2 regions of the Clostridium senegalense genome follow, and region 2 is predicted to be linked to the other one. Evidence: a T-box and tRNA genes for the amino acid it is inferred to sense, from the RefSeq annotation. Region 2 holds a T-box; the other holds one or more tRNA genes.
The links. The T-box of region 2 lies ahead of leuS (leucine--tRNA ligase). A T-box ahead of a tRNA ligase gene usually reads a tRNA of that ligase, here a tRNA-Leu.
Positions count from the first base shown of each region.

Region 1 (16,733 bases), on a different contig from region 2:
GTTTTTAATTTTTATAAGTAATTCTTTTAATAACTTTATTTTATTAGCATCTAAATTAGCAGATGGTTCATCTAGAACATATATATCTGGATTCATTGCATGAACAGAAGAAAATGCGAGTATTTGTTTTTCACCTCCAGACATTTTAAAAATATTTCTTTTTAAAAGTTTTTTTATATTAAGTTCTTTAACTACCTTATTAATTCTATCTCGCATATATTTAGGCTCCAACCCTTGATTTTCAAGTCCAAAAGCAAGTTCACTATCAGAATCAATATTAAAGAATTGCGATTTAGGATTTTGAAATACTGATCCAATTTTCAAAGACAATTTATACATTTCTGTCTCTTTTACATTCATATTATTAACATGAACATTTCCTTTTAAATCTCCATCTATAAAATGTGGTATTAATCCATTTACAAGTTTTGTTACTGTGGTTTTACCACATCCACTTTTACCACATAATAAAACACATTCTCCATGATTAATCTTTATATCTATATTCTTTATATTATGATTTTTCTCTGTTGGATAAGCAAAGAATACATTATCAATATTTATCACATTTTTACCCCCAATATTAATATAAGTTCTCTAATTTTATAAAAATGGAAAGCTGAAAGTACTAGATTAAAATAATAGGAACTTAATTATAAAATTAATTATTTTCAGCTAACCACTATAGGGTTCCAAATTAAATTTTAAACTTATTCATTTATCAAATGAGAAAATTTAAATTAATGTTTTATCAATAACTAAAAGATTATTTTAGTTAAAAGTTAAGAGTGAATAGTTAACAGTTGTAGTTATTACTAATCACTTCGTTCCTAGTAATTCTCAACGTACCTTTTTATAAATTTGCAAAGCAAATTATATTGATAGATTTTTTAAAATCATTTTCAGAAAGTGATTTCCACTTTCATCCTAAATTCATAATAACTATATTTGTACTTATTTTTCTCAACTGATAAGAAAAATTTGATGTATAAATTTAAATTGGAGCTTGTTTCTCTATATATTTTAAAACATAAATTTTACTTTTAAATTTGAATTTTCACAGTAAATGCAATTATCATACAAACCACACCTACAACCAAAGAAAAATAATCTTGAAAATGAAATTTAATATTTATTACACTAGTTTTAGGTACAGGATTTTCAATGCCCCTTGTTATTGCAGCTTCACTTAATTCTTCTGCAGTATGTGTTGCAGATATTAATAATGGAACATATACACACTCAACCTTTTTTACAACACCTTTTATTCCTCTTAACTTCATTGCATCTTTAATGTATGAATATTCTTCTTTAATAGAAGGAAAATAACGTATAGTAATAGCTAAGGGTATTAAAATTTTTTGTGGAACTTTCCATTTTCTTAAAGACAACATAATTAGCCTTACTGGCGTAGTCTTAACTATAAGTGTACCAATCATCAAACAAGGAAGTATTTTCCTTGCATAAACTGCAAGGACATTAAATGTCATTACAAGTATAGCTGGTAACACTGGTATTACATAAAATTGAATTAATATTAATGAAAAAAAAACTATTACTAATTTTAAAATTGACTTGAAACATCCGCATAGTGATATAAGCATCATAAGAAGCAATACCACTGCTATCTCAATATATACCTGTGTAGTTGAAAAAATAATAATATTAGTTATAAACAATAATACTAGTTTAGTTCTTGGGTCTAAATTCAAATAACTTTTATTTGATACACTTTCCATTAAACAATACCTGCTTTTTGAAAATGTTTTTTCAACATTGATTTACCAATAAATCCACCTATTATTGCACAAATTATAGTTACAATTATCATGCCTATAAAAGACCATCCAGAAACCATTGTTGATATCTTTTCGACATAAGATGGATCCATACCCATCTCTATTATTGATTGAATAAAACTATCATGAAATAACCACAATGGTAGTGGTGAGCCAATCATTCCAAGTGAGAATACACAATAAGAAAATAAATTACCTTTAAAGCTTTTATATCCAAAAGAACTACGAATTACCTCAGCAATTAATCCTGTAACTACATAAGTTGCTAATATCACCCATGTACATTCTCCTGTAACTAAATATATAATTCCTGTTATAGTACTCATAATAAATACTGGACCAGTTTTTTCAATTTTGGCTGTTAATAGCATATATACAACACCACAAACAACTGCTAAAATTCCAGGATATAGTAACCATATAACAGGCGCTATTGCAACTAAAATCATAACTAATATAGTTATTACAAAATATATTGCTGTAAAAATACCTATAGTAACTAAATCCTTTGTTTGTAACTTATTAGTTTTTAAGTTAGACATACTAAAACTCCTCCTTTTAAATTTAATTATTATTTAAATTAACTTTTTTTACATACTCCCATCTCCTTATACAATTTTTTATGTATTCTTGTTTTCCTATAATTCTAAGACATTGTAATGTCCTCCTATTAATTTTAAGTATATATTTGTGGCAATTGATAATCAATATCAATAAGTTGTTCTTGTCCTATACTGTATTAACATTGACCGTTAGTGATATTTTAAAATTATATTTCATATAAATACTTACATATAAATTTTTTATTACGCACATCCTATATATAGTTATAAATTTATAATAAAATTTTATACTATTCTATGGAGGTGATAATAATTGAATAAAAAATTTAAAAATCATATTTCTTTTTTATTAATATTTTTCTGTATGTTCTACGGTATATTAATAAAACCACAAAATATCAAAGCATATGATACTCCACTAAACACTGTAAATCTTGTGTTAGATGTATCCAATGCATCACATTACAATCAAGTTCCTGAAACTTTCCGTAAAACTTCTGATATTTCAAGTATAAAAAATAATGCTAATTTAAATCTTACTGGCCTAGATAAGTTAAATATCTCTGGTAGTCATCAATTTTCTGGACATAATTTACCTATTCTAATAAAAAATATAGATACAAAGCTTCCAATAACAGTTGTTGATTTAAGACAAGAATCTCATGGATTTATAAATAGCTTCCCTGTTAGTTGGGCAAACACTCAAAATAATGCTAATGTAGGATTATCCAAAGATGAAGTTATTAAAAAAGAAAAAAATGATTTAGATACTATTAAATTAGGTGATCCTATAAAAGTTTATAACAATCCTAATTTCACTGTAGTTCCAGTTACTGTTGAAAATGAAGAAAAACTTGTTACTTCTAATTCATTATCATATATCCGTATTCCTGTTACTGATAATAATCTTCCTACGGATGATATGGTTGATTACTTTATTGAAACAATAAAGTCACAACCGAAAAATACATGGCTTCATTTTCACTGCAAACATGGTGTAGGTCGAACCACAACATTTATGGTTATGTATGATATGATTAAAAACTATAAAGATGTTTCAGCTGAAGATATTATAAAAAGACAAATATTACTAGGTAATTTAAAAGACACCCCAATTAAACCTTTTTATGATAAAAATTCTCTTGCATTTTTACAGAACTTTTATAAATACTGTAAAGAAAACGGTGATAACTTTAACATTAAATATAGCGATTGGAAAAAAACTACAACTACAAGCAATAGTTTTTTTCCTATTGCTTTTTTATCTAATTCTACCTCTAAATCTTACTACATAAAAAATTCTAAAACTCCAACTACTTTATATGTCATTTCACAAAATGTAATGACTGCTAGTGAAAGAACAATGATATCTACTCTTCAAGGAATAGTTAATCCTAAATGTTCTTCTCAGATATATACACTTAACTCTTCCCAACCTGATTATGAAATATGGCTAAATGATTTGAAAAATAATTACGGTATTATATGTAAAAATATTTCAGACCCTTGGGAATTATTGAATACATTTAAAGATTATACTGATGGATACGTACTTTATAACACTACATCTACAAAAAATCCTTCAATAAATAATGCCTGTTCTTTTGCATCATTAAATAATTGCATTGCTATTGATGAAACACTTCAAGACAAAGTAAAATCTTATGGTATAACAAAAATTAAAGGGGATTGTAGAAATACTGATAAGAACTGGGCTTATGATAATTTATGGGATAAAGGTTTAAATCACTCAATAGTAATTCAACTTTCTCCTGAAAAAGACACTGCTTTAAGAGATTATGCTATAATGACTAAATCCTTGATATTTTATGAAGATAGTGTAAGTGACACTTCTCTTAGAGATAAAATATTTTCATCTATGGAACTAGACTCTATTTGTTTAGGTTGGGGCCCTGATGAATTTACAAATGTAAGTACAACATCAAAATATGGTGTAGGTATGGTCGCTGCAGATTGGTCTTATAATTTAACTGTATTAAGTGCATTTGATTCATTACCTGTTAATCAAAAATCATCGCAAAATATTCCCAATAAAAAAAATGCTCATTATGTAACATTTATAATATCCGATGGTGATAATCAACAATGGAACCTTGGAAGTAATTATGGTTCTTTAAAGTGGTTTGGCTCTCCATATAGAGGAGAATTTAATTTAGGTTGGTCTCTAAGTCCATCATTATTTTTTTTGTCTCCTACTGTATTTGATTTATATTATAAAACTGCTTCTAATGGAACTAATAATGATTATTTTATAGTTTCTCCATCAGGTAATGGATATATATATCCTAGTAAATTTAATACAAATGCTCTAACATCATATACTACTAAATTAAATGAATATATGAAAAAGACCGATGAAAAATATGTTGCAATTATAGACGACTCATCTTTTTATAATAATGAACTTTGGGATAAATTTACTATTAAATCTAATATAGATGGATTATTTTATCTTGATTATCATAGACATGACAACTATCATGGAAAGATTAATTGGTCTAATAATAAACCTATTGTATCCTGTAGGGATTTGCTTTGGAGTAACTTAGAGGATGAAGATACTTTAATTAAGAATATAAATGATAGAGTTAAATCAGGCCAGACAGACATTCGTGATGCTAATAGCTATACCTTTGTTTATGTTCATGCTTGGAGTAAAGATTTAAGTAATGTTAAATATGCTGTTGATAAGCTTAAAGAAAATCCTAATGTTGAAATAGTAACTCCTAAAATATTTATGGAAATTATATCTAAGAATGTTACGCACTAATTAAAAATATTTCATTATTAGTTATATATTATAATTAAGGTATTATTTTTTTAATTTTGTAATTTTTTTGTAATTTTAACCATTAAATTCTATGTTAAAATAATTTTTGTAATAATATTATTACTTACTAAATGATTAAAATAACATGATAATTTTAAAATTTATCTTACTTTTATGGGGGAAACAATATGATTTGTGATAAATTAAATTTAATGATACATAATTGCCATGGTTTAGATGAAGTTCATGGTACTTTTGGAATGAGTCTTTTTAAAAAATGCAATGCTTTAAATGTAACATTAAAAGATAAAAATGTTGATGCTGAAAAAATTAATATGGCTATTAATTTAATCAAAGGTAAAACGTCTATATTTTCAAATTTTAGAGGAAATAATCTATTGACTCTAGCTGTAAATATTTCACTTACTGATAATATGGAGGCTAGTTTAGAGGAAATTATAAATATATATAATAAATTAAAAGAACAATTTTTTTCAAATCAATATCTTGTTTTAGCAGCTCAAGTTATTTTTGATGCAAAAGATAGAGTTAATACAAATGATGCTATAATAAATACAAGAACTGTATACAATCTTATGAAAAACAATCATAGATTTTTAACCGGTCACGAGGATATAGCTTGTGCTGCTATGATTGCTACAACTTCTAAGAATTATGATGAAACTTTTAATGAAATAGAAAAATGTTATACTATTCTTAAAAAACATGGACTTTGGAGCGGAAATAACCTTCAAACATTATCTCATGTATTGTGCTTTATAAATCTTCCAGCAGAAGATAAGTGTAAAAAAGTTGTTGAGCTTAAAGAAAAACTTGAAACCTACAACGTTCCTTTGAAAAGCTATTCTTTGCCACTTTTAGGTATAGCCTCTTTTGTCACAGATGACACTGATGCTTTTGCTAAAACTATTGTTACTACAAGTAATGAATTAAAAAAAGAAAAAGGGTTTGGTACCATTTCTATGGGAGCATTGATTAGAAATATGATTTCTGCATCTTTAGTAACTTCAATGTATATTGATACCATGGATGAAGTTATTAAAGATAATTTAATAAATACTACAAATAATGTTGCATTAACTGTAGCTATTGCAATAGAAATAGCTACAATGGCAGCTGTTTCATCTGCCGCTGCAGCATCTAGTGCTAGTAACTAGTTTAAACTGTTAAATTTAATAAACCATTGAAAAATAAATTGTTATTTTTCAATGGTTTTATTATTTTTACTTAAATTTTATTCCATCTTCCACTTTTTATATATACAAAAGATATAGTTACAGAAATAAATGTTGCTATTGGCGCTGCAAGGCCTATTCCTAGTAAACTAGTTGGTATATAAACACTTAATATATACGCTAATGGTACACGAATTAAAATTGATGCTAAAATTCCATTAATCATTGTAAATTTAGTTCTTCCACATCCATTTAAGAAACCATTTTGACAAAACCCAAATGCAACTAACATGAAATCAATACTAAATGTTCTCATATATTGTGATCCTGCCAAAGTTACATCTACATCTGCTTTAAACATATGCATAATTGACTGAGCATTTATTTGGGCCCAGGCAAAGAATACTATGGAACATAAAAAAGCAAGTAACATACTAGCATTTAAAGCTTTTTTAGCACGTTCTGGTTTATTAGCACCAATGTTTTGCGCTGTAATTGATGTTATTGCACCTGAAAATGCAATAGCTGGAAGCATTGCAAACATATCAAATTTGCTGGCTATTCCCACTGCTGCTGCTGGAACTACTCCTAAAGTATTTATAATAGCTGTTATAATTAAAAAAGATACTGAAACCATTGTTTCTTGAAGCGATACTGGTATTCCTAGCTTTATAAGCTTTAATGCTTTATCCTTATGTATTTTAAAGTTTTTGAATTTAAACTGAAATATAAAATTTCTTTTGCTTAAATAAATAATAGCTAGTACTACACTAACACCTTGAGATGCTATAGTAGCTATTGCTGCTCCTGATGGACCTAATTTAAATTTTCCAACCAAAATTAAATCAAGAACGATATTGGTAATACAAGCAATTGCAATAAAAATCATAGGGCTTTTAGAATCTCCTATTCCTCTTAACATGGCACTAATACCATTATACCCAAAAATAAATATTATTCCTGCTGAGCAAATTAGAACATATTCTTTTGCTCCACTAAATGCTTCTACTGGTGTTCTTAACATTTTTAAAAATGATGGTGTTAAAAACATCATAACTATAGTAAATAAAATTGCAAAACCAACAAATAATGTTAGCATAGTACTTATTGTTTCAACTGTATCTTTTTCCTTTTCCGCACCAAAGTATTGAGCTATTAATATGGTTCCCCCCATAGTTAATCCTGATATTAAGCTCGTCAATATTTGCATAACTTGACTTCCAATTGATACTGCGGATATACTAATTGAACTTCCAAACCATCCTACTATAGCCATATCAACGGCCCCATATAAAGCTTGTATAAAATTTGCGATTAAAAATGGTATAGCAAACATCAGTAAGGATTTATAAATGTTGCCTTCTGTTAAAATTTTATTATTTTTTTCCATTTTACCCCTTCTCCCAATTATTTAATTATTACTAAAAAAACCGGATAAGTCAGTTAACAATAGTTAACCATCTTATCCGGCATATATTACAAATATATCCTCCGATGACATTATTGATAATATCATATAAAAAAAATAATTGTCAATAAAAACTTTTAAAATTATATTTTTAATATATAGTGTTCTAAGTTGACTTTTAAAATTATCCATTCCAAAACTTGGATACCCCAAATAGTGAGACATGCTCTGAATCGCTTAGAATTCAACACTACATTTTGTATGAAAATATTTTAAAGTTATTGAATAAATTTAAATTTGAGCTTGTTTCCCTATACAAATCTAATTTTTAAGATTGATTGTTAATCTTATTGTAATACTCATCTATAAGCTTATATGAAGCTTCTTTTATATCACTATTTTGTAGTTCATCTATTTTAGATTTTGCTTCTAACTTATTTTCATCTAAAGTACTATTATTATCTTTAAAGAGTTTTGCTATTTTATCTGCTGCCCTTACAGTTTCAACAACTTTCAAATAATTTTCATCTTTTATCTCTTCTGTATATTTAGATCCTTTATGCCATCTTACTGCCAATATTATAAGTTCTTTAGCTTTATCATCACAATTTAAAATTTTATCCATATTTTCTTCCAAATATTTTGCACCAACTTTATTATGTTCATCACCAGTATGCTTTTGAATATCATGAAGTAATGCTGAAATCCCAACTATATCTTTATATTTTTCATCCATTCCTAACTCATCAAAAAGTATTAATGATATTTCTTTTACTTTTTTGCTATGCTCTACTAGCTCTTCAGCATCTTTTTCACCTAATGATTTATTTATTTCTCTTATTTTTTTTAATATCTCTTCTTCATTATATGTAATATTGCTACCATTTTCATTTATGGTATTAGTACCTATACTTTTAGAATGATTTTTATTTTTTACATATATAAAACTGCCACTAATTAAACTGATTATAGATATACCACACAAAATAATTATCAATTTTTTTCTCAAGGTTCCACCTCCAGTATATATAAGATTTTTCTAGTTGAGAATTAAGAGTTAATAGTTGTGGTTATTACTACTCACTTCGTTCCTAGTAATTCTCAACGTATCTTTTTATAAATTTGCAAAGAAAATTATATGATTAAATCAAAAGAAACTAATTTCCAGTTTTATTCTTAAACCTTAACTGTTAATTTCTAATTTTTAAACTAACTATATTTATACTTGCTTTTTTAACTAATAACAAAAATTTGATGAATAAATATAAAATTATTTATTACTTAAAACAATTTTATATTTTAACCTTGTCAGTTTAATATCAAAAGTTTAAATTTTTATTAAATATAACCACTTAAACTAAATAAGCCATTTAAAGATAGTTTTTAAAACTATCTTTAAATGGCGTTATTTTAATTATTCTTCTGCTCTTCTATTCTATCTGCAAGCTCATTTAGGTATACCCATCTTTCCATTAAATAATCAAGTTCACCTTTTAATGTCTCTTGAGCTTTTAATAGCTCTTGTAACTTCACAAAATCGCTTCCATTTTTAGCTATTTCTTTTTCTATATTTTCTATTTCTTCTTCTTTTGATGAAATATTATCATCTATTTCTTCATATTCTTTTTGTTCTTTAAAGGAGAATTTTAGTGGTTTATCTTTTTTCCTATTTTTATATTCAGTTTTTTCTTTAACCTCTTTTTTATCCCCTTCTTCTTTTAAAAATGCTTCTTCATAATCTTTATAATCACTATAGTTTCCTGTAATTTCTATAATTTCACCATTTCCTCTAAAAGAAAGTATTTTGTTAGCTACTCTATTTAAAAAATATCTATCGTGGGATACAGTTATTACTGTGCCATTAAACTCCTCTAAATATTGCTCAAGTATTGCTAAAGTATCAATATCTAAATCATTGGTAGGCTCATCTAAAAATAATACATTAGGACTCTCCATAAGTATTTTTAGTAGATATAATCTTCTTCTTTCACCACCGGAAAGTTTATTTATAGGTGTATACTGACTAGGTCCTTCAAATAAAAATCTTTCAAGCATTTGAGATGCAGATATTTTACTTCCATCATTAGTTGTTATAAATTCCGCACTTTCTTTTATATAATCTATAGCTCTTAGATCATAATTCATATCTTCATTTTCTTGTGAAAAATATCCAAGTTTTACTGTGTCCCCAAAGGTAATTACTCCACTGTCTGGTTCTAATTTATCACTTAAAATATTTAAAAGAGTAGACTTTCCTATCCCATTATTCCCTATTATTCCAACTCTATCTTCTTTAGTAGCTATATAGTTAAAGTCTTTTATTATAAGTTTATCATCAAAATTTTTACTTATATTTTCAGCTTCTATTATTTTTTTACCAAGTCTGCTACTGCCAGTACTTATATTAACTTTTTCACTACTTATATCAATTTTTCCATTTTTAATTTCTTCAAATCTATCAAGTCTTGCCTTTTGCTTAGTACTTCTTGCCTTTGCACCTCTTTTTACCCATTCAAGCTCTCTTCTATATAAATTTTGTCTTTTTCTTTCAAGACTCTCTTGCATTTCCATACGTTCTATTCTTTTCTCAACAAAAACAGAATAATTTCCATCATATGTATATAAATTACCTTTTTCTATTTCAAAAATTTTATTTGCAACCCTATCTAAAAAATATCTATCATGAGTAATCATAAGCAATGCACATTTTCTTACTTTCAATTCATTTTCAAGCCATTCAATAGCCTCATTGTCCATATGATTTGTAGGCTCATCTAATATCAAAATATCACACTGTGCAATTAAACTACTAGCTAATGCTATTCTTTTTCTTTGTCCACCGGATAAATTTTTCACTTTTTCATTAAAGTTATTTACTCCAAGTTTCGTTAAAATTCTTTTAGCATCACTTTCAACTTGCCATCCATTTAAAGCATCCATTTTATTTTGTAATGCTGTTAATTTATTTTGAAATTTAGTATTAGTACTATCCTTCTCTAGATTATATACAGTCTCTTCATATTCTCTTAAAACTTTCATAACTTCTGAAGATCCTTTAAACACTAAATCTAAAACATTATCTTCATCATCGTAAAACACTTCTTGAGCTAAATATTCTACTCTTAACCCATTCATTTTTACTATAGTTCCATTCTCATAATTTTCTATTCCAGCAACAATTTTCAAAAGAGTCGATTTACCAGCACCATTCACTCCTATAATCCCAATTTTATCTTCACTAGAAATCGTTAATTTTATATCATTTAGTAAAATTTTATCACTATAGCTTTTAGTTATATTATCTAAAGTTATTAAATTCATTTATTACCATCCTCTTGCTTTAATTTATCTATATGACTCCAAGCTTACTTGTAAGATATTTTATCTTAATACTTGGAAGTCTAAAAGAATGACGCAAGCTCGTAAGTATCTAAAGTAAGTACTTTCTTATAACATGAAAATATTTTCAAATTATTTAACAGATTTAAACTTGAGCTTGTATCCATATAATACTTAAATAAATTATATACTATATTAAATTTTTCTGCTAGTTTACCTTTAAAATATGTAAAGTTATACTTTTAACACATATCATTATTTAATCCGTGTTTTTTACCACATTTTACATATTTTTTCTATATAAAGTTACTAAATTTATATATTAATAACATTTTTTTAATATAATTTAAGTTTAGTAATTGATTTTCACTTAAAAAGCATATATACTCAATGTATAGTATTTTGTTAATAATTTGATTATTATTTTATTTCACAAGAAAATTTTATTATTATTTATTTTTTATTTTTATAGCAATTCAAATTCATAAATTCTTAGTTGTGTTTACATATTCAAAATTGTCTTAATACTTTTTATATTAAAACTGATATAACAATTAAGTTTTTGCTGAATGTTTTGCTTTGTATTTATTTTAATATTATACAAATATTGTTTTTAGTTTTTCAAAATTAAAGTCTTTTGCATAATATAATTCATATTATAGATGATATAATTATATTTATAATAATTTAAAAAGACTTTAACAAAAAAACATTGAGATTATAAAGGAGTGGACTTATGAAAAGAATTTTAGATAATATTATTGAAAAAAGTAGAGATTGGACTCAAAAAGGTGCTGTAGCAGATTACATTCCTGAGCTTGCAAAAGCTGATCCAAATGTTTTAGGAATATGCATCACTACATTAGATGGAAAAGAGTACTATTCAGGAGACTATGATACTAGTTTTACTATTCAAAGTATATCTAAGGTTATAACCTTAATGGTTGCAATATTACAAAACGGATCAGAATATGTTTTTTCTAAGGTTGGTATGGAACCTACAGAACTTGCGTTCAACTCTATAACAAATCTTGAAACCAGCCCCCAGAAAAAGCCTTTAAACCCAATGATAAATGCAGGAGCTATAGCTGTTACTTCTTTATTAAACGGAGAAAGTCCTGAAGATAAAATTAAAACTATCCTTAATTTCACAAGAAAAATTTGTGAAAATGATACTATTGAGATAAATGAAGATGTTTATAGAAGCGAAAAAGCTACTGGAGATAGAAATAGAGCACTTGCTTATTACATGAAAGGTAACGGCATAATAGAAGGTGAAGTTGAAGAAATTCTTGATGTTTACTTCAAAGCATGTTCTATGGAAGTTACTTGCAGAGATTTAGCTAGAATCGGAGCTATGCTTGCTAATGACGGTGTACTTATAAACGGTGAAAGAATTATATCTAGAGATATATGCAGAATGATAAAAACTATAATGGTTACTTGCGGAATGTATGATGCATCTGGTAAATTCGCTGTACATATTGGAATCCCTTCTAAAAGTGGAGTTGGCGGTGGTATAATGGCTGCTGTTCCTAGAAGAATGGGCATTGGTTTAGTTGGACCTGCTCTAGATTCTAAAGGAAATAGTTGTGGTGGATTAAAAGTTTTAGAATACCTTTCTAACGAATTAGATTTAAGTATATTCTAATATACTCTTAAGATAAAAAAGGAAACGTTAATCTTAACGTTTCCTTTATATTTTTTATATTTCTATTTCTTTAACTCATCATAATCCTTTGTGGCTTTAACAACTAATCTACTTAATACTAATAATGCTATTAAATTAGGAATAACCATTAATCCATTAAAAGTATCTGCTAACTGCCATACTAAATCAACTTTTAGTGTGGATCCAATAATAACTACTATCATAACTAATATTCTATAAGGAGTTAATCCTTTTTTTCCAAATAAAAACTTTATGTTATTTTCTCCAAAGAAATACCACCCAATTATTGTTGAGAACGCAAAGAATAATAAACATATTGCTACAAAAACATCACCAAAACTACCTAATGTTAATTCAAATGCTCTTTGTGTTAATTGTATACCTGTTAAGTTTCCTTCATTTAATGCTCCACTTGTTATTATAACTAATGCTGTTAATGTAAGAATTACAAATGTATCTATAAATACACTTACTATAGCCACAGATCCTTGCTCACTTGGATGTTTAACATTTGCAACTGCATGAGCATGTGGAGTTGAACCCATTCCTGCTTCATTAGAAAATAATCCTCTTGAAACACCATATCTTACAGCCTGTCTTATAGTTATACCTATTGCACCACCAACTACAGCTTGTGGATTAAAAGCTCCTACAAAAATGGCTTTAAATGCTGGAAGTAACTGATTTCCATTCATAGCAATTACTATTACTCCAACAAGTATATACATACCAGCCATAAATGGAACAACTTTTTCTGTTACAGATGCTATACGTCCCATACCTCCGAAAAATACAAACCCACCTATAATTGAAACTATTATACCTACTATTAATGGAGAAACTCCAAAGGAGTTATTAAAAGCATCTGATATGGAATTTGCTTGAACTGCATTCCCCATAAATCCTAATGCTAGTGTACATGATATAGCAAAAAATACAGATAAAAATCCACCAATTTTTTTGTTTTTAATACCATTTTTAATATAATACGCTGGTCCTCCTGTAACTTCGCCTTCAACTCTAGTTTTAAACAATTGAGCTAGAACAGCTTCTGCATATATTGTAGACATTCCTAAAAATGCACTGACCCACATCCAGAAGATAGCACCAGGTCCACCAGCAGCAATTGCTGTAGCAGCTCCTGCAAGGTTTCCTGTTCCTACTTGTGCAGCAATTGCTGTAGCTACAGCTTGGAAAGAACTCATACCATCTTTGCCTGCTTTTTTTCCTTTTAAATTTATACCACCAAAAACCCTTTTAAAACCTTCACCAAACTTTCTAACCTGAACAAACTTTAACCTAATTGTAAAAAATATTCCTGTACCTAATAGCAGCACTAATAAAACACTACTCCAAAGCACCTCATTTAAATTGGTAATAGCATTAAGTAATCCATCCATAAATAATCCTCCTATAGTATTGATTAAATTTTTGCTATTTAAATTTAAATTTGCTCATATAGAAGTACAAAATAAATCTACTTAATTTTGTATCTCTAATATAACTTTTATCACCTTCTTATTACCTTAATTTAAAATAAATAGTTTAAGTAATTAATTAAACTAATTAATATTAGAGCTTTATATTTTGTAAATACTATTAGTTACCACAAATAACTAGCTTTTATTTGTTCTTTTTTCTAACGTTTAATTTTATATTTTTTATAATTATAAATTGCTTAAATATATATGTATCTATTTGCTCTAGTGGTTATTACTATTCACTTTGTTCCTAGTAATTCTCAACGTATTTTTAACTTTAAGAAACTGACGCTCAGTTTCATCAATAATTTTTAATTCTTAATCCTTAACTAACTATATTTGTATGGTATTTTGAACTAATCTTATATATACTTTAAAAATATTCTTTTCAACTTACGAATATACCTTATTTCTATCATTAATACATATTTAACCATTTATTAATTAATTCAATTAATATGAAATTATTTCCTATGATATTAATTGAATTATACCTATAATAAACTATATGTTATATATACCAGTATTAAATTTTATTTAATAAGTTTTTTAATACTCTATAATTATTGTTTAAAATTTACTTTCTTATTTTAATATATTTAAATTATTTTTTTAGATCTTTCTTAATAATGTAATTATTTTTTATTACCTTTAGTTAAATTTGGAACTTTTTTATAAAAAACTATTGATTTTTAATATGTATCATGCTAAAATAAATATTGTCAGTTGGCAATTTGCTAGTGTGGCGGAATGGCAGACGCATTCGACTCAAAATCGAACGGGAAACCGTACGAGTTCGACTCTCGTCACTAGCACCAAAAACATGGTTTTTTATAAACCATGTTTTTTGTTTTGTTTATAAATAATTATATACAAGGTTTTAATGTAACTTTTAAACTTGTTCATTTATCAAATGAGAAAACTCAAATTAATATTTTATCAATAACTAACGTATTAGTTTAGTTAAAATTTAAGAGTGAATAGTGAACAGTTGTGGTTATTACTATTCACTTCGTTCCTAGTAATTCTCAACATATTTTTAAATCTACAAAATTAAAACTTCTAAATAAGCAATTATCCAAGACTTTTATTCCATAACAAGTGGGACAGGTTCATTTTCGGATATTTTCTTCGCTTAACTGTAGATTCCATAATTACTGTATACCCATAACAAAATAAGCAAAGAACCAGTACCTAACAAGTACGCTGCTTTGCAGCTCAAGTACTGGTTCTTTGCTCGATAATTTATTTTATCTCCCCTTTTTATTGAGCACTAGAGTTTTTTATGGTGGTACAATTAAATGAACCTCTCCTTCTTGTTACGGCTACAAGTTTTGAATATAGCTTTTGTTTGTTTTATATCCTAAACCCAGAATTTACTCCCTTAAATTGAAAAGAAACTGGAATCCAGTTTTAACCAACACTGTCAATTGTCCTTTGTCAATTTCTTTAAAACTCTCTACATCAACTAAATAATCAATTCACCCAAGTTCTATCTCCATCACAAATGGGACAGGCACGATAAATTTATTTTCTTCGCTAACACTTGATGCTCTTCTAACTTTATACTTATATCTAAAAATTCAAAGCCAGTCCCGAACCTCTTTTCAAAGAAAGTGGTTGCCACTTTCATCCTAAATTCATAATTCTTAACTAAACATATTTGCACTTATTTTTCTTAACTGATAATAAAAATTTGATGTATAAATTTAAGTTCTAAATTGTTTCCCTATATGAGTATTAGTTAATTAATTGCTTTTGTAATAATTTATAACTCCTCTTCATATTTTAGATATATATACTAATTAGACAAGGAGTTGATTTTTTATGTACAAAAGGCTTTCAGTTATAATTTGTGTAATTTTTATGTCCGTTACACTTACTGGATGCTCTAGTGACTTAAAATTTATTTTTAAAAAAGAAAAACCTAGTATAAATTTTTATACAGAAAACTTAATAAATTCTTACATAGAAAACCCTCCAACAGAGGTTTCAGTTTTTGATGTAAATATGTACAAGCAACAAACTTTAACAGAGGAACAATCTTTTGATGTTTTAAAATTCATGAATTCTTTAAAAAAGGATTATGCTTTAGAAAAAGATTCAGTAGATCTAAGTGATGAAAAAATAACTTATAAAGTTTTTATAACTTTTGATAATTGTAAATATGTTATAAATGTTTATAATGAAAAATATATATCTATTTATCCATGGGATGGAAATCACTCAAAAGATTATATGGATATATCTCAAGTACCTATAGCTTATAACGTATATGGCCTTTGTAAATACTTTACTGATAATTCACTAAACAAAGATGAAGAAGATATACCAGATAAAAGAGAGAATATTGAAAAAGAACAACCTATAAAAGAACCTAATGAATCTAAAGAAGAAAAAGAGGGCAATTAGAAATGCCCTCTTTTTTTAATCAACTTTTAGTTTACCAAGTATATTATGCTCATTTAGTTTATATTTTTTATT
Region 1 is NZ_JAHLNC010000014.1:31,568-48,300, forward strand. Features, by position in the region: gene KQI36_RS16410 (ABC transporter ATP-binding protein) at 1-567, opposite strand, end outside; gene KQI36_RS16415 (energy-coupling factor transporter transmembrane component T) at 1,044-1,739, opposite strand; gene KQI36_RS16420 (MptD family putative ECF transporter S component) at 1,739-2,341, opposite strand; gene KQI36_RS16425 (GxGYxYP domain-containing protein) at 2,676-5,153, shown strand; gene KQI36_RS16430 (DUF4003 family protein) at 5,342-6,331, shown strand; gene KQI36_RS16435 (MATE family efflux transporter) at 6,402-7,739, opposite strand; gene KQI36_RS16440 (HD domain-containing protein) at 8,086-8,766, opposite strand; gene KQI36_RS16445 (ABC-F family ATP-binding cassette domain-containing protein) at 9,168-11,078, opposite strand; gene glsA (glutaminase A) at 11,833-12,747, shown strand; gene KQI36_RS16455 (alanine/glycine:cation symporter family protein) at 12,810-14,168, opposite strand; tRNA gene KQI36_RS16460 (tRNA-Leu) at 14,986-15,067, shown strand; gene KQI36_RS16465 (DUF4883 family protein) at 16,077-16,661, shown strand; gene folK (2-amino-4-hydroxy-6-hydroxymethyldihydropteridine diphosphokinase) at 16,729-16,733, opposite strand, start outside.
Region 1: it encodes a tRNA-Leu, which carries the amino acid that the T-box ahead of leuS (leucine--tRNA ligase) is inferred to sense. The anticodon was not compared.

Region 2 (16,733 bases):
AACTACAAAGGCAGTTTTAATAACAGAAGATGGAGAAGTTTTATATTCATATTATGGCAGTAATAATGGAAATCCTATAAAACAAATAAAAAAAATATTAGAAGATTTATATAGCAAAACTAATAATAATATTTTAATAAAAGGTTCTACAGTAACTGGTTATGGTGAAGCATTAATAAAGACAGCGTTTAAAGTTGATTATGGTGAAGTGGAAACTATAGCTCATCAGAAGGCAGCTGAATTTTTCTTGCCTGGGGTAGATTTCATTTTAGATATAGGTGGACAAGATATGAAATGCCTTAGCATAAAAAATGGAGTTATAGAAAGTATAAAATTAAATGAAGCTTGTTCATCTGGATGTGGTTCATTTATAGAATCTTTTAGTAAATCTTTATCTTTAACTATAGAAGATTTTATAAAAGGGGCGATGTATAGCAGAAATCCTGTAGATTTAGGATCAAGATGTACTGTATTCATGAATTCGAGAGTAAAACAGGCTCAAAAGGAAGGAAGTTCAGTAGGAGATATAGCAGCAGGTTTATGTTATTCTGTTATAAAAAACGCTTTAAATAAAGTTATAAGAGTCAAAGATGAAAAGGATTTAGGTGAAAAAATTATAGTTCAAGGTGGTACATTTTATAACGATGCAGTGCTTAGGTCTTTTGAATCAATATCAAAAAGAGAAGTAGTAAGACCAGATATAGCAGGATTAATGGGAGCATTTGGAGCTGCTTTAATAGCAAAAGATCGTAGTGAGAATAAAGAAGAAAGCACAATAATAAAATTAAAAAATTTAAAAGAATTTACAATAGAAACCAGTATGAGAAGATGTGGTGGATGTGGTAATAATTGCTTATTAACTATAAATAAATTTAATGATGGAAAAAGATTTGTTTCTGGTAATAGATGTGAAAAGGGTGATAATAGTAAAGCTCAAAATAACAATATACCTAATTTATTTGAATATAAATATAATAGAGTATTTAACTATAGACCTTTAGATAGAGAAAATGCCAAAAGAGGTGTTATTGGAATTCCTAGAGTTCTTAATATATATGAAAATTATCCATTCTGGCACACATTCTTTACTAAATTAGGATTTAGTATACAACTATCTTCAAGATCTTCAAGAAAGGTATATGAATTAGGAATAGAAACAATACCATCAGAATCAGCTTGCTATCCAGCTAAGTTGGCTCATGGGCATATTATAGATTTAATAAATAAAGATGTAGATGCTATATTTTATCCTTGTATTATGTATGAAAACAAAGAACAGGAAGAAGCAACAAATCAGTTTAATTGTCCAATGGTTATATCTTATCCAGAAGTAATTAAAAATAATGTAGATTTGTTAAAAGAAACAAATACTAAATTTATTAATCCATTTTTAACTTTAGGAAATATTTCTAAACTAAAAAAAGGATTATATATAGCATTACAAGAATTTAGCATAGGCAGAAATGAAATTAATGAGGCTGTTGATAGAGCTTGGCATGAAGTTTTGGAGTTTAAAAAAGATATAAGGAAAAAAGGTGAAGAAACACTTAAATATTTAAGAGATAACAATAAAAAAGGAATAGTTTTAGCAGGAAGACCATACCATATTGATCCAGAAATTAATCACGGAATAGATAAGCTTATAACAGGATTAGGAATAGCTGTACTTACAGAAGACTCTGTTGATCATTTGGAAAAAGTAGATAGACCATTAAGAGTTGTAGATCAATGGACATATCATTCAAGATTGTATGCAGCAGCTAGCTTTGTATGTAAAGAACCTAATTTAGAATTAATTCAGCTTAATTCCTTTGGGTGTGGATTGGATGCAGTAACCACTGATCAGGTTCAAGAAATATTGAAAGGATATGGAAAAATATATACAACTATTAAAATAGATGAAGTTAATAATTTAGGAGCTGTTAGAATAAGAGTTAGATCTTTAAAAGCAGCAATGAAAGATAGAGAAAAACAAAATATAGATTATAAACAAGTTGAAAAAAGCAATGAAAGAGTTATTTTTACTAAAAAAATGAGAAAAAATCATACTATTTTAGCACCACAAATGGCACCTATTCATTTTAAGCTTTTACAAGGTGCAATATCTTCTTGTGGATATAATTTAGAAGTATTGCCTTCAGTAGATACTAAGGCTGTTGATGAAGGGCTAAAATATGTTAATAATGATGCATGTTATCCATCTATAATAGTAATAGGTCAAATAATAAGTGCTTTAAAATCAGGAAAATATGATGTTGATAATACATCAGTTATAATAAGTCAAACTGGTGGTGGATGTAGAGCAACTAATTATATAGGATTTTTAAGAAAGGCATTAAAGGATGCTGGATTAGAAAATGTTCCTGTAATTTCGGTAAATGCTTGTGGCTTAGAAAAAAACCCAGGGTTTAAATATAGTCTAGAAATGGCTAGAAAGGCAGTTATTGCAGTAATATATGGTGATTTATTTATGCAATGTATGCTAAGGGTAAGACCTTATGAAAAGATAAAGGGAAGCACAAATCAGTTATATGAAAAGTGGAACAATATTATAAAGCAACAAATATTTAATGGTGATTATAAAAAGTTAAAGGAAAATATAAAAAATGTGGTTCGTGATTTTGATAATTTAGAAATAAAGGATTTAAATAAACCAAAAGTCGGGGTTGTTGGAGAAATATTAGTAAAATTTCATCCTACAGCTAACAATAATATTGTAGATATTCTAGAAGAAGAAGGGGCAGAAGTTGTTGTTCCAGATTTAACAAATTTCTTCTTATATTGTTCTTATAATGGTAAGGTGAATTTTGAAAATAATTTAGGAGGAAAGACTAGCGATATAGTTGGTGATATAATTATTAAATATGTGGAAAATTACAGGAAATATGTTAGAGAAGCTTTAGATAAAAGTAAAAGATTTACATCACCTTGTAGAATTGAAGAGTTAGCAAAAGAAGCAAAGAATATACTTTCTCTTTGCAATCAAACAGGAGAAGGTTGGTTCTTGACAGCAGAAATGATAGAGCTAATAAAAAGTGGAACTAAAAATATAGTATGTATGCAACCATTTGCTTGTTTACCAAACCATGTTACAGGAAAGGGTATGATAAAAGAGTTAAAAAGACATTTTGAAGATGCTAATATAGTTCCTATAGATTATGACCCAGGAGCAAGTGAAGCTAATCAATTAAATAGAATAAAGCTTTTATTATCAATATCAAAGAAAAATATGGAACGTGATTATTTACAAACTTTAGATGAAGTTGCAGCAAGTACTAAAAGAGATTAAATTTATAAAAAATGTCACAAAGTGATTTATATCATTTTGTGACATTTTTATTTTTATAGAAAGGTTACTTTTTTAAAATTTTAGCCAATATTCCTTTATTAGGGCTTTTAATTTTAGTTATAGAAACTTGAGATTTATTAGAGTCAATACCATTATCTAAGTCTATATTACTTTCTATAATATCTTTATTTTTAATTTTTTCTTCTAACATTTGAGATTCTTTTATCAAATCTCTCTGAGTTCTTGTAAGATCTTTTAGCGTAGAAGATACTCCAGGAGTAGTTAAAACTCTTGAGAACCAATTTAAACTTGCATTATAGTTCCCAAGTCTTCTATTGATTTCACCTATTAAATACATTAAGATAAATTTATTCATTTTATAAATAGGCAATGATTCTTTAGAAAAGGCAAATTCAAATCCTTCCAAAGCAGAAGTAAGAAAAGTTCTTTCAAGTTCTTTATCTTTATCAGAATTACCTAATCTATACATCCAAGCTAATTTCAAGCATATCATAGCTTTTGTACCAGCTTTACTATTTATATAAGTTGCATTAAGTAATGCAAGCTTATAGCGCTCTATAGCAATTTCTCTTGTATAGGTTTCAGGATAAGTTCTTGATTTGAATTTTTGAGAAATATTAGTTTTAACTAGTTCTTTTTGTCGCTCTGTAATTTTATTAAAGTCTACTTTAAGTGCTGAATATCCACAATGTTCACAAACATAAACATCATAAAAATAAGGATTTATTAAATCATATCTTATAAAAAAATCAGAGTCCTTGGAAATCATTCTATATGAATTACTTTTAAGAGCTAATTGTTTAAAAGTATTTTCGCAAACGGGACAAATTATAGTTTTTTTGTATAATAATGAAAAATTTTTATGTTGTGTTTCAAGTTCTTGAAGTTCCTCTTTTTTGTAGAGCGTTAAATTATCAGTATCTTTAAATCCAACATTTTCTAGTCCGGAAAATATACTATTCATAATATCACCACCTTGAAGGATTTAGTCATATTTAATTAAATAATATATCAGATATTATGTATATTTTGAGAATGTAGTATAAAAAAGTGATATATATTTCATAAAATATACTTTGTAATTCTGGTTATTATTTTTTTATATGCTTTAGTAAAAATCATAATCATAATTATAAATAAATTAATTAATCTATATATTAAAATATAGATGTTACTTTTATGTAAATATAATAAAATTTGTTCAAATAATATTTGTAAATATGTTATGATTTTCTAAAAAGAAAAAAGAATTTTAAATAAATTGATATTTTCCTATAATAACATTATATTATATATATGTACGTTAACTCAAAGGTTAGTATAAATATATAATATAAAAATAATGTACAAATACCATATTTGATAGTTTTTTTTATGTAAAGGGTGAATTTTATGGCAGTAATAGAATGGAAAAAGTTTTTAATACCTTATGATCAAGCAGTAGAGGAATTAAAAGTGAAATTAAGAAGTATTAGGAGAGAATTAAGAAAAAAAAATGAATATTCTCCTATAGAATTTGTAACAGCAAGGGTTAAAGAAGTTTCAAGTATATTAGAAAAGGCAAATAAATTTGATATACCATTAGATAGAATAGCATATGAAATGGAAGATATAGCAGGTATAAGAATAATGTGCCAGTTCGTTGATGATATAGATAAGGTTGTAGAACTTATAAGACAAAGAAGAGATATGCAAATAATATATGAAAAAGATTATGTTGCTAACGTTAAAACTAGTGGATATAGAAGTTATCATATGATAATAAAGTATCCAGTTAATATGGCAGATGGACAGACTGAAATATTAGCAGAATTTCAAATAAGAACGTTAGCTATGAACTTTTGGGCAACAGTAGAGCATTCACTTAATTATAAATATAAGCATGATATACCAACAGATATTAGGGGGAAATTAAAGAATGCTGCAGATGCAGCTTTTAAATTAGATGAACAAATGCTTGAAATAAAAGATGAGATAAAAGATGCACAAAAGTTATTTGAAGTGAAATCAAGTTTAGTAACTAGTATAGTTGAAAACATACTTACGTTATCTTCTTTAGGTAAAATTGCAGAAGCCTCTAGATTTTCAGAGTCGTTAAATAGACTTTTGGAAGTAGGGGAAATACATGAACTTAATGCCTTGTTAGAAGAAACAAAAAAAGTTTTAGATAAATATAATAAAAGATAAACTTTAACATAAAAATGTTGACTTTTTTTATAATTAAAGATATAATACATTATTAATTGAATATATACTATTGCGTTGATTAGGAGTAGTAATATTAATTTTAGTTTTAAGAGAGCTACAATGTGGTGCGATGTAGTAACTAAAAAATATGAACTTGCTTATGAGCTTACTTGTGACAAACAAGTACGGTTATACCGTTATAATATTAAAGTGGGGCTTTTGCCTAATTAGAGTGGTACCGCGGAACTATAGCTTTCGTCTCTTTATTTAGAGATGAAGGCTTTTTATTTTTTTATAAATGATTTACACAAATTAATTAACAAGGAGGATTTAAAAATGGGAAATTATAATACTACCATTGATAAAAAATGGCAAGAAAAATGGGAAGAAACAGGAATTTATAAGTTTGATAACAACAATCTTGATAAGAAATTATATGTCTTAGAAATGTTTTCGTATCCTTCAGGAAGTCAACTACATGCAGGACATTGGTTTAACTATGGACCGGTTGATTCTTGGGCTAGATTAAAAAGAATGCAGGGATATAATGTGTTCCAACCAATGGGTTTTGATGCATTTGGTCTTCCAGCAGAAAATTTTGCAATAAAAACAGGGATTCATCCAATGGACTCTACTGAAAAAAATATTGTTACAATGGAAAAACAGTTAAGAGCTATGGGAGCAATGTTTAACTGGGAAAATGAAGTTATTACTTGCAGACCAGATTATTATAAATGGACTCAATGGTTGTTCTTAAAACTTTATGAAAAAGGTCTTGCTTATAGAAAAAATGCTCCAGTTAACTGGTGCCCTAGTTGTAATACAGTTTTAGCTAATGAGCAAGTTGTTGATGGATTCTGTGAAAGATGTGAAAGTGAAGTTACTAAAAAGAACTTAACTCAATGGTTTTTAAAAATAACTGATTATGCAGATGAACTTTTAGAAAAAATAGATACATTAGATTGGCCAGAAAAAACTAAAGCTATGCAAAAACATTGGATTGGAAAATCTACAGGGGCAGAAGCAACATTTAAAGTTGATGGAAAAGACATTGAATTTGATGTATTTACTACAAGGGTTGATACTTTGTTTGGAGTTACATATGTTGTGTTAGCACCAGAGAATGAGTTGGTAGAAAAATTAACTACAGAAGAATTTAGAGCTTCTATTGAAGAATACAAAGAGACTGCAAAAAAACAATCCGATATTGAAAGACAGTCTATAACTAGAGAAAAAACAGGAGTATTTACTGGTTCTTATGCTATAAATCCAATAAATGGACGTAAAGTGCCAATTTGGATTGGTGATTATGTTTTAAATACTTATGGAACTGGTGCTGTAATGGCGGTTCCAGCTCATGATGAAAGAGATTTTGCATTTGCAACGAAGTATAATTTACCAATAGAAAGAGTTATTGAAGGTGGAGAACTTCCATTTACAGAAAAAGGGATATTAGTTAATAGTGAAGAATTTAATGGATTATGTGGTGATGAAGCTAAAGAAGCTGTTATTAAAAAACTTGAAAATATAGGTCTTGGAGATAGAAAAATAAACTTTAGACTTAGAGATTGGTTAGTTTCTAGACAAAGATACTGGGGAGCTCCTATTCCAATGATACATTGCGAAAAATGTGGGGTAGTTCCAGTTCCAGAAAAAGATTTACCAGTTGAACTTCCATATGATGTTGAATTTGCACCAGATGGAAAATCACCATTAGCTAAATCAGAAAGCTTTGTAAATACTACTTGTCCTTGTTGTGGTGCTGCTGCAAAAAGAGAAGTAGATACTTTAGATACATTTGTATGTTCTTCATTCTATTATTTAAGATATACTGATAATAAAAATGAAGAAATATGTTTTGACAGTGAAAAAGCAAATAAAATGTTGCCAGTTGACAAGTATGTTGGTGGACCAGAACATGCGTGTATGCACTTGTTATATGCAAGATTTATAACTAAAGCTTTAAGAGATATGGGGTATATAAACTTTGATGAGCCATTTAAATCTTTAACTCACCAAGGACTTATATTAGGACCAGATGGATTGAAAATGAGTAAATCAAAAGGAAATACAATCTCTCCTGATGATTATATAAAAGAATTCGGTGCTGATGTATTTAGAATGTATCTAATGTTCGGTTTTGGATACACTGAAGGTGGAGCATGGAGCGATGATGGAATAAAATCTATTGGTAAATTTATTGAAAGAGTTGAAAGAATTATAGAACACTCAATAGCTGAGCTTAGAAATAAAGATAATAATAAGGACATTATGGAGTCAGATGAAAAAGAGCTTAACTATTGGAGACATTTTGCTATAAAAAATGTAACTGAAGATGGCGATAAAATGCAGTTTAATACTGCAATAGCTAGAATGATGGAATTTACAAATGCATTATCTAAATACTTAAATGTAAAAGTTAAGAATGTAAGTTTCTTAAAAGAAACATTAGTAGATTATATAAAACTTTTAGCACCATTTGCACCTCATTTTGCTGAAGAACAGTGGGAAGCTTTAGGTATGAATTTCTCTGTGTTTAATGAAAAGTGGCCAGAATTTGATGCAAATGCATTAATTAAAGATGAAGTTGAAATAGCTATTCAAATAAACGGAAAAATAAAAGCTAAGATAAATATTCCAACCAATCTTGATGAAGAAGGAATAAAAGAAGCATCATTAAATAATGAAGTGATAAAAGAAAATATTGAAGGCAAAACTGTAAGAAAAGTTATAGTAATAAAAGGTAGACTTGTTAATATAGTTGCAAATTAAAAAAAGGTGGATAATCCACCTTTTTTATTATAATCTTAATAAAAATGCTCATTTTATATAAAATTAAATATGTTTAAGTATCTTATCCTTTATATAACTTATAAAAAAGGTTAAGGCATAGTCATATATATAAAAACCTATTTCATACATAACAACAAAAATTAAAATTGTTGATGGATTAATTTTCAAAATTTCTAGTATTTGATTTTTAGAAATAAATAGTATTGTTGAAATGTAATAAAATAATAAACAGGAAATATTAAAATATATAAACTTAAGCATAAGTTCTAAGTATAGTTTATTTATGCCTTCTATTAAAAATTTTATTAGTCCATAAATTCCAAAAAATATAGTATATATAAGCCATATGGATTTTTGTGGAATTAAAAAATATGAAAGAAGAGATACAGATATATATACTATAATAGAAGGCTTAAATCCTATAGTTAAAATAGATATAGGAATTATAGTAGAGGCTATACCTAATATAAATAACGTATTAAATGGTATAAAAACCGTTAAGTATAAAATAATAATACTTAATGCAACATAAATTCCACCTTTAGTTATCATATCAGTTTTATTAGTTGCCAATATTAGCACCTCCTAAAAAAATAAAGATAAGGCTTATTATTTCTTTGATTATGCTTAAGAGGATTATAATTAATCCTCTATTAACAACAACTTATTAGGTCACCACCGCAGCATTCACAGCAAGTATCTAATACCCATAATTTACATAACAAATCACAACAACCATCACTATCATGTGTAGTTTTTCTGTAATTTCCTCTATATGAATTTTGTCTCATTGATAATTCATTTAATGCACGTTGATATTCAAAATTGTTAGGATCCATTCTACAAGCTTGAGATATTAGATTATATGCACTATCAAACCAATTTTTTCTTAAGTTAACCATTCCCATAAGGAAATGCCATTCTGCAGTTCTATTGTTTATAGAATTTAACTTTTTTTCAGCACTGGAAATATTTCCTGAATTTAAGTCAGTTCTAATAGATTGATAAAGTGAAAAATCATTTCCCGTATTAGAGTAATTTTGTGAATTAGAGCTAGTATAAGAACCTTGACTATAACTATTACGGTTATTATTTTTAGTTAATGAATCATAGGCTTCATTAATTTCACGCATTTTTTCTTCTGCAAGTTCCCTTAAGGGGTTATTACCATATTGATCAGGATGATATTGTTTAGCTAACTTTCTATAAGCAGATTTTATTTCATCTTCTGTAGCATTTTCTTTTATGCCTAAAACTTCATATGGATTTCTCATCGTATTACACTCCTTGAATTTAATTGCATTTAATTACATAATAAATAAATTGGATTTATAAATTATTATTAAATAGGTTTTATAAAATATAAATTTAAAACATTTTATGTTATTCTTTTTTATGAGTTTTTATATTTTCTATTTTTTCCATCAATCCTAAATTTAAAATATTATCTAAAAGATCTTTGTTTTTCAATATAGATAGTTCTGATAAACTACGTACACAACCTTCTGCACTCATTATAAGATTAAACTCAATTCTATCTTTTATTGAATTAAGAAATTCGTCATAAGGCAGGTTATCATTATTAAATGCTCTGTTTATTGGATTGAATTTATTTTCAGACATATCTTTTTCTAGGTCATCATATCCATCTATTAAATATATAAAACGTCCTAAATTATATCCTAGATTATATAATTTATCCTTTAGGTTGTTATCAGTAGCATATTCGCAAATTATAGTTCCAGTTAAATCTGCAAAAATGTGAGCAACTTCATCTATATTTAAAATATCAGAGCTATTTTCTATTTTAGATAAGTTTTTAAGACTATCTTCCATATAATTTAAAAGATAATTCTTTTTATCATCGGTTGTATTTATATATCCTTTTAAGCCAAAAGCTAATATTTTGCTAGATTTAGAATTATCATCTTGAAAATTATCTAAAAGCTTAAAATAAGCTAAAGCTACATTGCAAAAGGCAGCGTAATCTAAAGCACCATTATTTATAACCTTTAATTTTTTTTTCATAGGATGAGCAATGCAAACTGTAGGATTAAATTGAATTTTTTCATTATTCAAACTATCAAGCAAAATTCCTAAAAAAGTCATATCATAATTTAAAGTAAATCTAGGCAAATTACCAAAATTATTTTTTATAGCTAAACATAAGCCACAGTAATATGCCTTGAATTTTTCATAATCTTTTACTTTAAGTTCCATTTTACAGGGGGTTACATATCCAAACATTATATACCTTTTAATCCTTTATCACTTTCAAGAATTTCATAAATTGTTTTAGATGTAGTGTCATTCATTGAATAGCCAAGCAAATTAACAACTTCTATTATTTCATCTTCATAAGAAGATTCTATTTCTATATAAGGAAAAGGACAGTAAGATTTATCATTTATATCTATTTCTATTAAAGTATTTTTATATTTATAGCTTTCTCTATATTTTTTTATAGATTCAATAAGTTCTAAACCAAGAGATTCAAAAATTCTCTTTCCTTCTTCTCCATTATCTATAAGAACTTCACATTCTTCCATAATTTTATATTTTTCTTGACTTAATAACTTTTTAGTAGTCATATAAGCTAAAGTTTTATTATTTATAATATCATTAACTTCTCTTATTCTAGCATATCCTTTAGCGTTTAACATTCTCTTGTCATTAAAATCATATATATTATTTATTTGATTTTCTTCTTTTACTTTTATAGCATTAATGTTGTTTAATTTACTTCTAATATCATCAATATTTATATGTATAATTCTTAATTCCATTTCTTGCATAAAGTTCACTCCTAATTAATTAAAGTTATAGTAAAATACCATATTAAAATATTTTAAGGTTTTTTATATGAATTATTATAACACAATTAGGGTTATATATATAAAATTGTTCTTAACAAAATATGGGTATAAAGCAATGTTTATGAAAATATAATTATATACGAATATATAATTATATTATAAATTTAAATTAAGGTATTTAAGTGACAATTAAAAATTATTTTTGAAAAGTATATTATTTACATTAATATTTAAAATTAAATATTAACTATAATGTGAATATGTGGTATAATAATTATTAATTAATAATATTTATTAATTAATAAAATAAATTTCAATTTTAGGTGAGTGTATTTAGGGGGATAGAATTTTATGTTAGGTGTATCAAAATTAAGAAAACAATTAAATGTATTAAAAGAATTTTATAAAGAAAAAGATATAAAAGGTATTGAAAATTTAAATGACTTAAGTAAAGCGAGTGAGATAAAATTTTTTTGTAAAATTTTTAGTGGTATATTAAAGGTGGCGTCAAAAGTTGAAAATTTAATTAAAGGAGTACTTGGATTATCTACAAAAATAAGTAATTTTAATGTAGAATTAGTACATTATGCAAAAGAACTTAAAACAACATCAAATGGATTAAAAGAGTCTTCGGAAAATTTAGCAGCTGTTATAGAAGAAACTGGAGCTAGTATAGAGGAGGTATCTGCTGCTATTTCTAGTAATACTGGAGCTTTAGAAAATATAATGAATAAAACAGATTTTTTAGATGAAACATTAGAAAATAGTAGTACTACTTTAAAAGAAATATTAGAGGTAAATGAAGAAGTTACAGAAAATTCTTCAATTATGAAAAATAATATGGATAATTTATCTGTAGTAATAGATGAGATGAGAAATATATTAGATGGAATATATAATATAGCGGATAATACTAAATTATTAGCTTTAAATGCTAGTATAGAAGCAGCCAGAGCAGGGGAAAATGGAAGAGGATTTGCGGTTGTAGCAGAAGAAATAAGAAGTTTATCAGAAAACACAACTAATCAGTTAGAAGTAATTCAAGATTTTGTTAATAAGATAGAGAATTCTTCAATAAAAAGTAGTGAAAGTGTTACTAATACTGTAGATTCTATAGAAAAACTAGAAGGTTATACAACTAAAATAGCTAATTCCTTTGATGAGAGTAAAAATGCAATAAAGAGTATAGTTAATAGTATAGAAAGTGTTACATATAATATGAGTGAGGTAAGTGCAGCAGTTGAGGAGATTAATGCAACTGTAGATGTAATAACTACAGATGGTAATAGAGTTAATGACATTTCAAGTATTATAGATGATAAAGCTTCAAATATAATGACTGTAGGATTGGAATTAGGAAAAATAGAAGATGAAGTCTCTATATTAGCCAAAGTTAGTGGTGAAATAGGTAGTGAAGAAATATTTAAGATTTCTAATGATGACTTTATAACTAATATAGATTTAGCTATAAGTGCTCATAAAAATTGGGTTAATAATATTAAGGAGATGGCAAAAAATATGAAAGCTATACCATTGCAAATGGATGGTAATAAATGTGGGTTTGGACATTTTTATAATTCTGTTAGTCCGTTAAATAAAAAGGTTTTGGATGTTTGGACTAATATAGATGAAACACATAAACAGCTTCATAACATGGGGCATATAGTGGAGGAGAATATAGAAAAAGGTGATAAGAGTAATGCTTTAAATAACGCTAAGAAAGCTGAAAATTTATCTTTTGAAATAATAGGAAAACTGGAAGAAATAAAAAGTATAGCAGTTAATTTAGAAAAAGAAAAAAATACCGTATTTTAAATATATAAATATATAATGAAGATAAAAAAGGTGTATTCAAAATTACTATAGTAATTTTAAATACACTTTTTTAACTTAAATAATAATTTTATAAGGCAATTATTTAAGTTCTAAAATCCAATTTTCACCATTTTCAAGAGTGCCCTGTTCAATAATAGTGTTGTTAGTAGCAATTGGATTGTTAGAAACCTTGAATGTGGCATATTTTTCCCCTTTGATATTAATTTCATATGCGTCACAATCTTGATTGCTTAAAGGAGTAACAGCAAATCTATCGCTTTTTAAAACTCCTGATACGATATTTTTAATTTGATCATTATTATAATCAGACATAATGGCTCCCCCTTTTGTAATTAAGATCAAAAATATTTGAAAGGTTTAATCTATAATTAGATTTGTTTGGTATTAAATCCTTTAATTGTAATGAATTCATTTATAGAAAATCATAATACAATCTATAGATTAATATTATGAGAATAGTTTTTACTAATTTTTATAAAATATAATAAAAGCTTTAAAATTATTTTTCTTCATAATTCATAATATGCTTCAAAACCATATTAATGCTACCATCACCATTACGCTTTATTTCAAACCTATTTAAATCCCTATAAGCTTCTTCTGAAATATATAAATCAAGGTCTTTATCAATCTTTAATCTTATTCTTTTTAATTTTTTTTCTACCCATTCTTTATCTACAGTTATTTTTTCACTAACCCCTTGTTCTTTAGCAAAAGTTTTAAAACTTTCTTTTAATTCATCATTATCTTTAAAAGCCTCCTCAGAAAATTGATTCAAGTCTATATTTTCCTCTTTTAAAGATTGTTTTATATGACTTCTTACTTTTTCTTGATCTGAAGCATTTTCATTAAAGTTATTCTTAGTCCATTTTTCTGCAACTTTAACAAAATTTTTAGTCATGTCACGCTCATTATCAATTATTTTACAACCTAAAAAATTATCAATAAAGTAGTTAGAACCGTAGTCTTCAGCATTCTTATTTTTACTTTGTTTATCAATAATCATAAGATCAAATTCATTATCAGTATCTATAGTTTTGATAAAAGCACATTTTTGTATTCTAGAACTAGAAGAAGGTAGGCCTGTAAATTGAGGAACTATATCTATACCTATTTTGTTGTCTACATATTCAATTGTATGCATATAATTTTTTATATAATCCATTTTAAAAATACATATGAATAATCCGTATTCTGTAGTAAAGCTTACTGTAACTAAGTCACAAGATGGAATATTTCCTTTGGAACGCATAAGCATAAACATTTGTTTTGCAAATTCCTTAGATACGTTTATAATATTATTTTCACCATTTAGAAATTCTTGAGAAAGTTCTTTTACTATATTTCTATCTTCAGAGAAAAAAGCATATTTTAATTCCTCATCCTTTAAGCAACGTTGTATATGCTTCATTAAAAAGGCATATATTTCATCATTTAATTCTAAAGCAAACTCATTTAGAATAGGTTCATCACTATTATTATCTAAAACATGAATAACAGCTTCAATTATGTTAATTTCTTTTATATATTGCAAAAAAATCACTCCTAAAAAAATATATTAAAACCATATTTTATGTCTAAGATTTATTATAACAATTTTTGTAGAAAGAAAACAAATAAATAAGGAACATAAAAAAATGATTTTAATCTTTGAATTATATTGAAAATTATATATGTTTAATTTAACTAAGGATATTGTAACTGATTCATATCATTAGTCATAACAATAATTATATAATAATAAAATTAGGTGATATATTATGAAAGACATTATAAATTATTTTTTTGGAATTAAAAGATTCATATCTATATTATTAACAATTACATTTTGTATTTTATCTATAAAAGGCAATATAAGTGGAGAGCAATTTGTAACTATATTTGCTGTAATAATATCTTTCTATTTTGGACAGTCTACAGCTAGAAAAGCTATATCAGACACTAAATCAATGATAGGAATAGATGATGTTAGTAAATTAGGGAGTGGAAAAGAAAATGAAGATTTAACATCAGAGTCAGAAGGTTAAAATACAATTTAAAAATAACAAAAATATCATGGAATCCCATGATATTTTTGTTAGTATAAATTATAATAAAGTTAGTATAGGTTCTAAAAGTATTTTTAGTAAGGGAAATTTAGAACCTAATACTTTAAGAAGAAACATCATTAAATAACTTCTATTTAAAGTTATTTTAAAATTAATTCATAGAATTTGCAGAACCTAAAACAGTATCTATTTTATTTTCAACTAAACTTTGAATGTTTTTTCTTGCCTCACCAAGATATTTTCTAGGGTCAAATTGACTAGGATTTTCTGCTAAGTATTTTCTTATAGTACCAGTCATTGCAAGTCTTATATCAGTATCCATATTTATTTTGCATACTGACATAGATGAAGCTTTTCTAAGCATTTCTACAGGAACACCTTTTGCTCCATTTATTTCTCCACCATTGTCGTTACACATTTTAACATAGTTTTCATCAACAGATGATGCACCGTGTAAAACTATAGGGAAGTTTTTTATTCCATCATTTTCTAGTTTTTTTGTTATAGTTTCTAATCTATCAAAATCTAATTTAGCATCACCTTTGAACTTATAAGCACCATGGCTTGTTCCAATAGCAATGGCTAATGAATCTACACCTGTTCTTTTTACAAAATCAACAGCTTGGTCTGGGTCTGTATAGGTAGCTTCATGAGAAGCAACTTTAACCTCATCTTCAACACCAGCTAATTTTCCAAGTTCAGCCTCAACTACAACACCTCTTGCATGTGCATAATCTACAACCTCTTTAGTAAGTCTAACATTTTCTTCATATTCATAATGAGAACCATCAAACATTACTGAAGTAAATCCAACTTCTATACATTTTTTAACTAGTTCTAAAGAATCACCGTGGTCTAAATGTAAAGCAATATCTAAATTACTTTCTTTAACTGCCGCATCTACTAGAGATTTTAAATAATCAGGTCTCATATATTTTAAAGCACTTCCAGAAACTTGAAGTATAACTGCAGAATTTTTAGTTTTACAACCGTCAACTATTCCTTGTACGATCTCCATATCATTAATATTAAAAGCACCAATAGCATATTTTCCTTGGAATGCTTTATTAAACATTTCTTTAGTAGTAACTAAAGCCATAATAACTCCACCTTTCACTATATAATTTTAATATGACTAAATATACATATGTTTTGAAATACATTATTATACACTATATTTATGAATATGTATTTTGTCTTTTAAGATGGCAATGTTAATAACAAAATTTTCTTAAAATAATTATAACATAATTTTGCTATTTTGCTATACTAATTATTAAAAAAAATATAAAATAATAACACAAATTTATAAATATATATCATAATTGTTAAATAGAGTACAACAATAGAGTCTAAAATATATTTTTAAGTGTTATTTTTTCTTCATCTTTCATAGCTTCAATTAAACCTTTAATAGCATGAATTGTCGATAATGAATGTGATTTATCTTTTTCATTTATAAATTGAGTTGCTTTAAGTGTTTCAATATATAAATTATCTAAATGTTCATGATCAGAAAATAAAGATATAAATTGAATTGATTTTTCAAAATCATCTAGAAGCTTTAAAGAATTAATATAAGCATTATCCCATTGGTTAAAAGCAATATATTCTTCAGTTTCAGTAGCTAGGTCAATTAGATATTCACAGCTACTAATAGTATAGTTTGTAGAATAATATATCCCTATAAGCATTATAACAAAAATAGTTAAAGGTAAAATAATTTTTTTCATTTTTTTACTC
Region 2 is NZ_JAHLNC010000002.1:164,429-181,161, reverse strand. Features, by position in the region: gene KQI36_RS06090 (2-hydroxyacyl-CoA dehydratase) at 1-3,289, shown strand, start outside; gene KQI36_RS06085 (DUF2225 domain-containing protein) at 3,354-4,274, opposite strand; gene yjbM (GTP diphosphokinase) at 4,703-5,497, shown strand; T-box leader at 5,564-5,763, shown strand; gene leuS (leucine--tRNA ligase) at 5,834-8,269, shown strand; gene KQI36_RS06070 (hypothetical protein) at 8,333-8,863, opposite strand; gene KQI36_RS06065 (J domain-containing protein) at 8,944-9,564, opposite strand; gene KQI36_RS06060 (DUF5685 family protein) at 9,674-10,537, opposite strand; gene KQI36_RS06055 (class IV adenylate cyclase) at 10,537-11,085, opposite strand; gene KQI36_RS06050 (methyl-accepting chemotaxis protein) at 11,458-12,921, shown strand; gene KQI36_RS06045 (hypothetical protein) at 13,021-13,254, opposite strand; gene KQI36_RS06040 (nucleoid-associated protein) at 13,442-14,476, opposite strand; gene KQI36_RS06035 (hypothetical protein) at 14,703-14,969, shown strand; gene fba (class II fructose-1,6-bisphosphate aldolase) at 15,142-16,089, opposite strand; gene KQI36_RS06025 (DUF4363 family protein) at 16,343-16,723, opposite strand.